3 regions of the Kocuria sp. UCD-OTCP genome follow, and region 3 is predicted to be linked to each of the others. Evidence: riboswitches for the same ligand, from Rfam matches in the RefSeq annotation. Region 3 holds a riboswitch; each other region holds the start of a gene.
The links. Region 3 has a riboswitch for S-adenosylmethionine ahead of H488_RS25965 (methylenetetrahydrofolate reductase). Riboswitches for the same ligand answer to the same signal wherever they lie in the genome.
Positions count from the first base shown of each region.

Region 1: linked by a shared signal. The riboswitch ahead of H488_RS29660 (bifunctional o-acetylhomoserine/o-acetylserine sulfhydrylase) and the one ahead of H488_RS25965 (methylenetetrahydrofolate reductase) in region 3 are both predicted to bind S-adenosylmethionine.
Region 2: linked by a shared signal. The riboswitch ahead of H488_RS29850 (LLM class flavin-dependent oxidoreductase) and the one ahead of H488_RS25965 (methylenetetrahydrofolate reductase) in region 3 are both predicted to bind S-adenosylmethionine.

Region 1 covers NZ_AOSQ01000030.1:11,596-14,859, forward strand. The annotation lists gene metX (homoserine O-acetyltransferase MetX) at 1-589, opposite strand, end outside; gene H488_RS29660 (bifunctional o-acetylhomoserine/o-acetylserine sulfhydrylase) at 586-1,992, opposite strand; SAM riboswitch class IV at 2,069-2,184, opposite strand; gene H488_RS29665 (VOC family protein) at 2,327-2,965, shown strand; gene H488_RS29670 (CPBP family intramembrane glutamic endopeptidase) at 2,989-3,264, opposite strand, start outside.
Region 2 covers NZ_AOSQ01000031.1:8,437-11,700, reverse strand. The annotation lists gene H488_RS29855 (baeRF2 domain-containing protein) at 1-358, shown strand, start outside; gene H488_RS29850 (LLM class flavin-dependent oxidoreductase) at 452-1,870, opposite strand; SAM riboswitch class IV at 1,949-2,063, opposite strand; gene H488_RS29845 (CoA-binding protein) at 2,206-2,670, opposite strand; gene H488_RS29840 (maleylpyruvate isomerase N-terminal domain-containing protein) at 2,756-3,264, opposite strand, start outside.
Region 3 covers NZ_AOSQ01000018.1:144,599-147,862, reverse strand. The annotation lists gene H488_RS25975 (SRPBCC family protein) at 1-495, opposite strand, end outside; gene H488_RS25970 (ArsR/SmtB family transcription factor) at 499-852, opposite strand; SAM riboswitch class I at 1,118-1,224, shown strand; gene H488_RS25965 (methylenetetrahydrofolate reductase) at 1,295-2,221, shown strand; gene metE (5-methyltetrahydropteroyltriglutamate--homocysteine S-methyltransferase) at 2,278-3,264, shown strand, end outside.

The DNA.
Region 1 (3,264 bases), on a different contig from region 3:
CCGCGCACGCCCGGACCCGGTCCGGGTGGGTCACGGCCCACTCCAGGGCGCGGGCCCCGCCCATGGAGCCGCCGATGACCAGGCGCCAGGCGTCGATGCCGAGGGCGTCGGCCAGCGCCGCCTCGGCGTGCACGGAGTCCCGGACGGTGATGAGCGGGAAGCGGGAGCCCCAGGGGCGGCCCTCGGGGTCCACGCTCGGCGGCGCGGGGGTCGCCGGGCCCGTGGACCCGTAGCAGCCGCCCACGATGTTGGTGCAGACCACGAACCACCGGTCCGTGTCGATGGCGGCGCCGGGGCCGATCAGGCCCTCCCACCAGCCGCCGCTCTCGGCGGCGCGCCGCTCGGCCTCGGGGGCGCCGGGGCGGGCCCGGCCGGCCGCCACGTGGGTGTCCCCGGTGAGGGCGTGCTCGACGAGCACCGCGTTGGAGGCGTCCGGGGCGAGCGTCCCCCACGTCTCGTAGGCGATCCGGACGTCGGGCAGCCGGAAGCCCGACTCGAGCTCCAGCTCGCCGATCCCGGCGACCCGCGGCACGCCGTCCTCGCGGACGGCGGTCCCGGCGCCGGAGCCCCTCACGACCGTCACGGTCACTCCTGTCCTCCCTGCGCGGCCGCGGCCGCTGCGAAGCCCTGCTCCAGGTCCGCCAGGATGTCGTCGATGTGCTCCAGACCCACGGACAAGCGCACGAAGCCGGGCTCCACGCCGGCGGCCAGCTGCTCCTCGGGCAGGAGCTGGCTGTGCGTGGTGGACGCGGGGTGGATCACCAGGGAGCGGACGTCGCCGATGTTGGCGACGTTCGAGTGCAGGGTCAGGGCGTCCACGAAGGCGGCCCCGGCCTCCCGGCCGCCGTCGAGGACGAAGCCCAGGATCGACCCGGCGCCCCGGGGCGCGTACTTCTGCGCCCGCCCATGCCACGGGGAGGACTCCAGCCCGGCCCAGGTCACCGAGCGCACGTCCTCGCGGGCCTCGAGCCAGCGGGCCACCGTCCCGGCGTTGGCCACGTGCCGCTCCATCCGCAGGGACAGCGTCTCGATGCCCTGCTCGATGAGGAACGCGTTGAACGGGGAGATCGCCGAGCCGAGGTCGCGCAGCAGCTGCACCCTGGCCTTGAGGATGTAGGACAGGTTGACGCCGAAGGGCCCCTCCGCGCCCAGGGCCTCGGCGTAGACGAGACCGCCGTAGGACTCGTCCGGCTGGTTGAAACCGGGGAAGCGGTCCGGGTAGCGGCCGTAGTCGAAGGCCCCGGAGTCCACGATCACGCCGCCGATGGCCGTGCCGTGCCCGCCGAGGAACTTGGTGGCCGAGTGCACCACGACGTCCGCGCCCCAGCGCAGGGGCTGGACGAGGTAGGGGGTCGCCACGGTGTTGTCCACGATGAGCGGGACCTCGTGGTCGTGGGCGATCCCGGAGACCGTCTCGATGTCGAGGACGTCGTTGCGCGGGTTCGGGATCGTCTCGGCGAAGAAGGCCTTCGTGTTCGGCCGGACCGCCCGCCGCCACGCCTCGGGGTCGTCGGGGTCGGAGACGAAGGTGGTCTCGATGCCGAGCTTGGGCAGCGTGAACTTGAAGAGGTTGTAGGTCCCGCCGTACAGGCTGGGGCTGGCCACGAGGTGGTCTCCCGCGCCGGCGACGTTGAGCACGGCGAACGTCGTCGCCGACTGCCCCGCGCTGAGCATGAGGGCGCCCACGCCGCCCTCCAGGGCGGCGATCCGGTTCTCCACGACCTCCGTGGTCGGGTTGCCGATCCGCGTGTAGATCGGGCCGAGCTCGGCGAGCGCGAAGCGGTCGGCGGCGGCCTGGGCGTCGGGGAAGACGAAGGACGTGGTCTGGTGGATCGGCAGGGCGCGGGAGCCGGTGACCGGGTCGGGGCTCTGCCCCGCGTGGATCTGCCGGGTCTCGAAGGCCCAGCCCCCGGGGTTCTCCGGGGTGGGGCGCTCGGCCGCGTCGGTGCGGGCGGCGGAGGCGTCGGTGCTGGAGGCGGGGAGATCGGACATGCCGTGGGACTCCTTGTGGATCTCAGGGGTCCCGTCCCGGCCGAGGCGGTGCGGCCGGGAACGGCCGGGCGCCGGGGACCCGCGCTTGCTCGCTCGCCGGACGCGAGGAGCCTGGTCTTCACCCAGGGCACCCCACCGCGGTGGAGGGTTGCCGGCCAGCTAGCTGGGGCTTGGACGCTGGCGCTCATGACCTGGACAGCATTCTCCGGATCAGGCCCGCACGGCGTCAAGCCGGGGCCGGGCGTGACGCCCCGGCCGGGGCGTCGCCCGCACGGTGCCCGGCGCGTCGCGGGCCGATTTGGAGACGAAACTCACAGGGTGCCACGATGTGCCCATGAGAGTCGACCACGTGTCCTACGCCTGCCGCCCGGAGGGCCTGGAGGCCACCACCGAGCGCATCGCCGACCAGCTCGGGATCGAACCGGTCAAGGGCGGGGTGCACCCCCGTTTCGGCACCCGCAACATGATCCTGCCGCTCACGAACCACCAGTACGTGGAGGTCGTCGAGGTCCTCCAGCACCCGGCGGCGGAGAAGGCGCCCTTCGGACAGGCCGTGCGGGCCCGGTCCGCCGCCGGCGGCGGCTGGCTGGGCTGGGTCGTGGAGGTCGAGGACCTCGCCCCCTTCGAGCAGCGCCTGGGGCGCCGCTCCGTGCCCGGCCACCGGGTCTTCCCGGACGGCCGGTGCCTCGAGTGGCACCAGATCGGCGTCAAGGGCCTGATCGCCGATCCGCAGCTGCCGTTCATGATCCACTTCGACTCCGCCCCGGAGATGCACCCGTCCCAGGCGCGGATCACGGACGTCGGGCTCGCGGGGATGACCATCGCCGGTGCCCCGGAACGGGTCGCCGAGTGGCTGGGCGCCCCCGTCGAGACCGCGCTCGAGGACCTCGAGGTCGACTGGCGCTATCCGGACGGCACCCCCGGGGTGCTCTCCGTCTCGTTCAGCACCCCGGACGGCGCCGTCACCATCTGAGACCGGGCACCGCGGGGCGGGGCTCAGCCCAGCAGCCGGGCTGCCCCGAGGAAGCCGACGGCGTCCAGCAGGAAGTGCGCGACGACGAGGGGCATCACCCGGCCGGTGCGCCGGTAGAGCTCCGCGAAGACGAGGCCCATCACCACGTTGCCGAGGAAGGGCCCGATCCCCTGGTAGAGGTGGTAGCTGCCGCGGAACAGGGCCGTGACCACCAGCACCACGGGCCAGCTCCACCCGATGCGGGTCAGCCGGTCGGTCAGGAACGCGACCACCACGACCTCCTCGACCAGGGCGTGGCG
Region 2 (3,264 bases), on a different contig from region 3:
GCAGGCGCTGCTCGAGCGGCTCGCCGAGCAGCAGGGACGCGCGGACCCCACCGCCGTCTCGGGGATGGCGCCCGTGGTCTCCGCCCTGCAGCAGGCCCAGGCGGAGACGCTGCTGATCGACGACACCCACCTGGACACGGAGCAGCAGCTCATCGCCCTGGACGCCGAGCCGTGGATCGCCCTGGAGGAGTCGGAGGCCGTGGGCGCCGGCGTGCTGGGCCGGGTCTCCGCCGACGCCGCGCTGGTGCGCGCCGCGGTGCTGACCGACGGCCGCCCCGTCTTCGTGCCGCCGGGGGCGCTGCCCCACGGCACGGACGTCGCGGCCCTGCTGCGCTGGAGCGCCGCACCGGCGTCCTGACCCGGCACGGACGAGGGGCCCCCGCACGCGGGGGCCCCTCGTCCGTGCCCTGCCCCGTGCTCTCGGCGGAGCCGCGGGGTCAGGGGACGGGGGTCAGAGGGCCAGCTGGCGGGCGGGGGTGTCCGCGGCGGAGGGCCTGCCCGCGTAGGCGCCCCGGAACGCGGCGGCGGGGTGGGTGCCGAGCACCTTGGTCTGCCCCTTGCCGTAGAGGTTCTCGCGCAGCGTGGTGCCCTCGTAGCCGGTGCGGTAGCGGCCGCGCTTCTGCAGCTCCGGCACGACCCACTCCACGAAGTCCTCGAACGAGCCCGGGGACACGTGGTAGGCGAGGTTGATGCCGTCCAGCCCGCCCTCGTCGATCCACCGCTCGAGCTCGTCGGCCACGGTCTGCGGGGACCCGACGATCGGCACGCCCATGCCGCCCATCGAGATGTGCTTGGCGACCTCCTTGATCGTCCACTTCTTGTGCGGGTCGGCCGTGGTGAAGGGGGTCAGGAAGGACTGGATCGAGTCGGTCTTGATGTACTCCAGGACGTCGTTCTCGTCGTAGCGGCCCAGGTCCAGCCCGGACCAGCCGCCCACGAGGCCCAGCGCGCCGTCGGTGTCCGCGTACCGCTCGTAGTCGCGGCGCTTCTGCTCGGCCTTCGCGTCGGTCTCGTCGACGATCACGTGCAGCATGGCGAAGATCTTGAGGTCGTCCCGGTTCCGCCCGCCGGCCTCCGCCTCGTCGCGCAGCTTGTCGGTCACCACCCGGGTCAGGTCCGGGCGGATGCCGCCCACGAACACCGCCTCCGCGTGGCGGCCGGCGAACGCCCGCCCGCGGGAGGAGGCCCCGGCCTGGAAGATCAGCGGCGTGCGCTGCGGGGACGGCTCGGTCAGCCCGATGCCGGGGACGTCGAAGTACCTGCCGTGGTGCTGGATCGGGTGGACGAGCGCCGGGTCGGCGAAGACCCCGTTGACCCGGTCGCGCCGGACCGCGCCGTCCTCCCAGGAGCCCTCCCAGAGCTTGTAGCAGACCTCCATGAACTCCTCGGCGATCTCGTAGCGCTCGTCGTGGGAGATCTGCTCCGTCAGCCCGTGGTTCTCGGCGGCCGACTTCAGGTAGGACGTCACCACGTTGAAGCCCATCCGGCCCTTCGTGAGGTGGTCGAGGGTCGCGAACTTCCGGGCGAGCGGGTACGGCTGCTCGTAGGTGATCGCGCTCGTCACGCCGAAGCCGAGGTGCTTCGTCACGGCCGCCATCGCGGAGATCTGCATGAAGGGGTCGTTGACCGGGATCTGGGTGGCGTCCCGGATCACCGGGGCCGCGGAGTTCTGGTAGACGTCGTAGTACCCGACGACGTCCGCGAGGAACAGCGCGTCGAAGAGCCCCTTCTCCAGGACCTGGGCGACGTCCGTCCAGTACTCGATCGTGTTGTACTCGTCCGCCCGGGAGCGGGGGTGCTTCCACAGACCGGGGGCCTGGTGGCCCACGCAGGTCATGTCGAAGGCGTTCAGGGCGATGCGCTTGCTCATGGGGTGTTCCTCCCGGGTCGATGCCGACCCGCGCCCGTGCGTCGTGGAGACCTGCCCGCGGGTCCGACGCACTGGTGGGCGCCGTACTTGCCGCGGAGCACGTGCACCGCGGCCCGATGTTCATCTGGGGCACCCCGCTACGGGAGAGGGTTGCCGCCCGACCAGCCAGAGCTTCGTGTCGGGACTCGTCATCGTCGTCGGGGGACAGCTTAGCGGGTGGCCCCTGACCGGGTGCAACCCCTGTGCGGTCCCGCCGCACGGGGACGGTCCCGGCCCGCATCGGGCCTGCGCCCACCCGGTTCGGGCGGCTCCGCCGGGTCGCTCAGCCGGGTCTTTCAGCCGGGCGGGGCGAGCGGCGGGGTCCGGCCCGGGTCCAGGGTCCAGCCCCGCCGGAGCAGGGACCGGAGCTCGATCAGGGGGCAGGTGTCCATGACCACGTCGAGGCCGGCCCGCTCCGCCCGGGCGGCGGCGTCCTCGTCGACGACGCCCAGCTGCAGCCACACCGCGGCGGCGCCCACGGCGATGGCCTGGTCCACCACCGCGCCGACGCGGCGGGAGTTCACGAAGCAGTCCACCACGTCGATCGGCCCCGGGACCTCGGCGAGCGTGCGGTGGCCGGGCTCGCCGTGCACTGGCTCGCCCTTCGGGTTGACCGGGACGATCGTCATGCCGAGGTCGTCCCGGATCCGCTTCGCCACCGAGTGCGCCGGACGGGCCGTGTTGCCGGTCAGCCCCACCACGGCCCACCGGCCGGGCCGTGTCATGAGGCGGTCGATGACGGCGGGGTCGTTGCGGCTCATGCCCCCAGCCTGGCACGGAACCCGTTCCCCCTCCTTCTTCCTCCGCGGGATTGCACGTGTCGGCGACCTCGCGGAGGGGGGAGGGTCAGGAGAAGAGCGGCAGGAGGTCCGCGTGCGCGCCCAGCTCCGCACGCTCCTGGGCGGTCAGCTCCGCCCGGCCGGTTCCCACGCGGGCGAAGTGCTCGTCGCTCCAGTGCTCGAGCGGTTCCCGCTCCCACAGGTCGGTGAGGACCCGGCGGACCTCGGCGAGCCCGTCCACGGCGGGACCCGGGGAGCCGTCCAGGTGCTGGATCAGGTCCAGGTGGTGGACCGTGGCCTCCACCGCGAGGGTGCTCAGCAGGTCCTCGACGCGCAGCACGTGCCCCTGGGTGCGGACCGCGCCGTCGCCGCAGTGTTGCGCGGCGTGCACGAGCGCCCGGGTGGTCTCGCGGTGGAGGGCGCGCACCGGCTCCCAGTCCAGGACCATGGACGCGGCCACGCGGGTGTGGCGCCGGGCCTCGGCGGCCCCCGCGGGATCGCCGCCCCAGTCGGTCCAGTAGGTCGCGGCGTCCCGGTCGGGGCGGGCGGTGGTGGGCGTGTGCAGCGCGACCAGCC
Region 3 (3,264 bases):
GGCCCCGCCCTGCGCGGTCCGCCCGCCCAGCAGCTCCTCGAGCCGCTCGTAGCCCTCGGCCACGCCCTTCTCCATGCCGGATCCGACCATCCCGTCGCGGGCCTCCTGGGACGCGTGGACGGTGTGCCCGCGCAGCCGGCACCGGCCGTCGCCCAGGTCCTCGAAATGCAGGTACTCCAGGTCCACGGCGTCGGGCCAGCCCTCGTACTCGAAGGTCTGGACCACGAGCTCGTTCTCGCGCACCGTGTGGAAGACGCCGCGGAAGGCGTACTCCTCGGTGCTGTCCTCGCCGCGCTGGACGAACCGGTAGGCGCCGCCGGGGCGGAACTCGAAGCCGTCGATCCGGGTCCGCAGCCCGCGCGGCCCGATCCACTGCCGGAACAGCTCGGGGTCGGCGTGGGCGCGGAAGACGTCGGCCACGGGGTGGTCGAACTCGCGCTCGAAGTCGATGAAGGGCAGGCCGTCGGGGACGGTCAGGTGCAGGGCGTGTCCCATGGTTCAGTCCTGGGTGTGCTCGCCGCGGTCCGCGGCTCGGGTGTCGAGCACGGCGTCGAGGCGGCGGAACTGCTCCTCCCGGACCAGCCGGTACCGGTCGATCCACGCGGTGAGCGCCTCGAGCCGTGCGGGGTCCAGGTGGACGGGCCGGCGCTGGGCGTCACGGGTGCGCGTGACGAGCTGCGCCTGCTCGAGGACCTGGATGTGCTTCGAGACCGCCTGGAGGGAGATCGCGAAGGGTTCCGCCAGTTCGGTGACCGTGGCCGGGCCGCGGCTGAGCCGGGCGACGATGCGGCGGCGGACCGGGTCGGCCAGGGCCAGGAAGGCCCTGTCGAGCTCGTCGTCGCCGGGATCCACGGTGTTTGTCAACTGATTCCTTGATCAACCTGTTGGTTGTCAAAGACTAGGCCGCCCGCCCCGGCCCGGCAAGACCCGAGACCGGATCGTGACGACCCCGGACCTGCGCTCCTCATGGGCCTCGCCGCCGGTGCGTCGTCGCCGGTGCGTCGTCGCGCGTCGGTGTTGCGTCCTGTGACGCCGCGGTCGTCACAGTCGGCGCACCGGCGTCTTCTGGGCGCCCGCACTTGGCAGCGCAGCGGGGCAGCCGTTGGAATGGGTCCTGCATCTATCCAGAGCGGCCGAGAGACCTGGCTCGTCGACGCCGCAGCAACCATCCGCGCCCCCGCCACGGGGTGCACGGAACGGTGCTCCCGCCAGGACCGATGGAGCTGTCGCAGCCTCCCGGGTCCACTCCGGGACGGCTGCTGCCCTCCCTCGGGGTGACCCTTGGAGGAAGAACGTGACACCACGCCCGACCGCCCGGCCGGCGCCGCCGTCCCTGTCCTACGAGCTCTATCCGCCGCGCAGCGCGGCGAGCGCCGACACGCTGCTGCGGACCATCGAGGAGCTCGAGCCCACCCGTCCCGACCACGTCTCGGTGACGTACAGCGGGGACGAGCAGCGCCGGGACAGCTCGCTCGCCCTGCTCGACCACCTCCTGGCGCGCACGAGCCTGCGGCCCCTGGCCCACCTGACGTGCGTCGGCAGCACTCGGGCCGAGCTGGAGCAGACCGTGGCCGCACTGGTCCGCCGCGGCGTCCGGGGCGTCCTGGCCCTGCGCGGCGACCTCGACCCGGGGGCCGAGCCGGGCGAGCTGCGGCACGCCGGCGAGCTCGTGGAGCTCGTGCGCGAGGTCGAGCAGCGCCACACCGCGGCCCTGGCGGCCGGCCGGCTCGCCGTGGGCGTGGCCGCCTACCCGACCCGGCACCCGGAGTCGCCGTCCTTCCGGCACGACGTCGAGGTGCTGCTGGCCAAGCAGCGCTCCGGGGCGGACTTCGCGATCACGCAGGTCTACTTCCGCCCGCAGCGCTACGAGCGCCTGGTCGCGGCGGCGCGGGCGGCCGGGGTGACGATCCCGATCGTCCCGGGGATCATGCCGGTCACCGACCCGCGGCGGCTCCGGACGCTGTGCCGGCTGGCGGGCCTGGCGCCCCACCCGGGCCTGGCCGCCGCGCTGGAGGACGCGCCCGGTCCTGCCGAGCGGCACCGCGCCGGCGTGGCCTTCGCGGCGCGGCTGGCCCGCGCCGCCCTGGACGCCGGCGCCCCCGGGCTGCACCTCTACACCTTCAACGAGCACGGGGCCGCGCTCGACCTGCTGGAGCACGTGGACCTCCCGCGCGTCCCGCACGTGCCCGTCGCGCTCGAGGACCTTCTGCTCCCCGCCTGAGCACGCGCCCACCCACCGTTCCGCACGACCCCTCGACACCCCTTCAGGAGACCACCATGACCACTGTCCCGTTCCCCGCCGCCACCATCACCGGCTACCCCCGGATCGGCCGCCGCCGCGAGCTGAAGAAGGCCCTGGAGGCCTACTGGGCCGGGCGCTCGACCCGCGAGGAGCTCGAGTCTGCGGCCGCCGACCTGCAGCTGGCGACCCACCGCCGGCTCGTGGAGCTGGGCCTCGGCGCCCGGGACTCGTCCCTGCCCGCGGCGTTCCCCCTCTACGACCAGGTCCTGGACACCACCGTGGCCCTCGGGGCGGTGCCGGCCCGCTTCGCCGATCTCGCCGACGCCGAGGGCCGGCTCGGCCTCGACGCGAGCTTCGTGCTGGCCCGCGGCGACGCCGGGCGCGCTCCCCTCGAGCTGACCAAGTGGTTCGACACCAACTACCACTACCTCGTGCCCGAGATCGGCCCGGAGACCCCGCTCCGCGCCACCGCCGACCGGCTCGTGGCCGACGTCCGCCGCGCCGCCGCGCACGGCTTCACCGTCCGCCCGGTCCTCGTGGGCCCGGTGTCCTTCCTCCTCCTCGCCAAGGCCGACGACGACGCCCCCGCGGGCTTCGACCCGCTGCAGCGGCTCCCCGAGCTGCTGCCCGTGTACGCGCGGCTGCTCCAGGAGCTCGCCGCCGCCGGCGCGGACTGGGTGCAGCTGGAGGAGCCGGCCCTCGTGGCGGACCAGGACGTCACCGGCGAGCAGCTCGCCGCGTCCGTGTGGGACGCCTACACGGGCCTGACCGCCGTGACCGGGCGCCCGCAGCTGTTCGTCACCACGTCCTACGGCTCCCCCGGGCCGCTGCTGCACCCGCTGGCCTGCTCCGGGGTGGAGGCCCTGCACCTGGACCTCGTCAAGGGCGCCGCCCCCACCGCCGAGGAGCTGGAGTTCTTCCGGGGCGAGGACTCCGCCGTGCTCGTGGCCGGCGCCGTGGACGGGCACAACGTGTGGCGGGCCGACCTGGCCGGCCGGCTCGACCAGCTCGCGGAGCTGGCC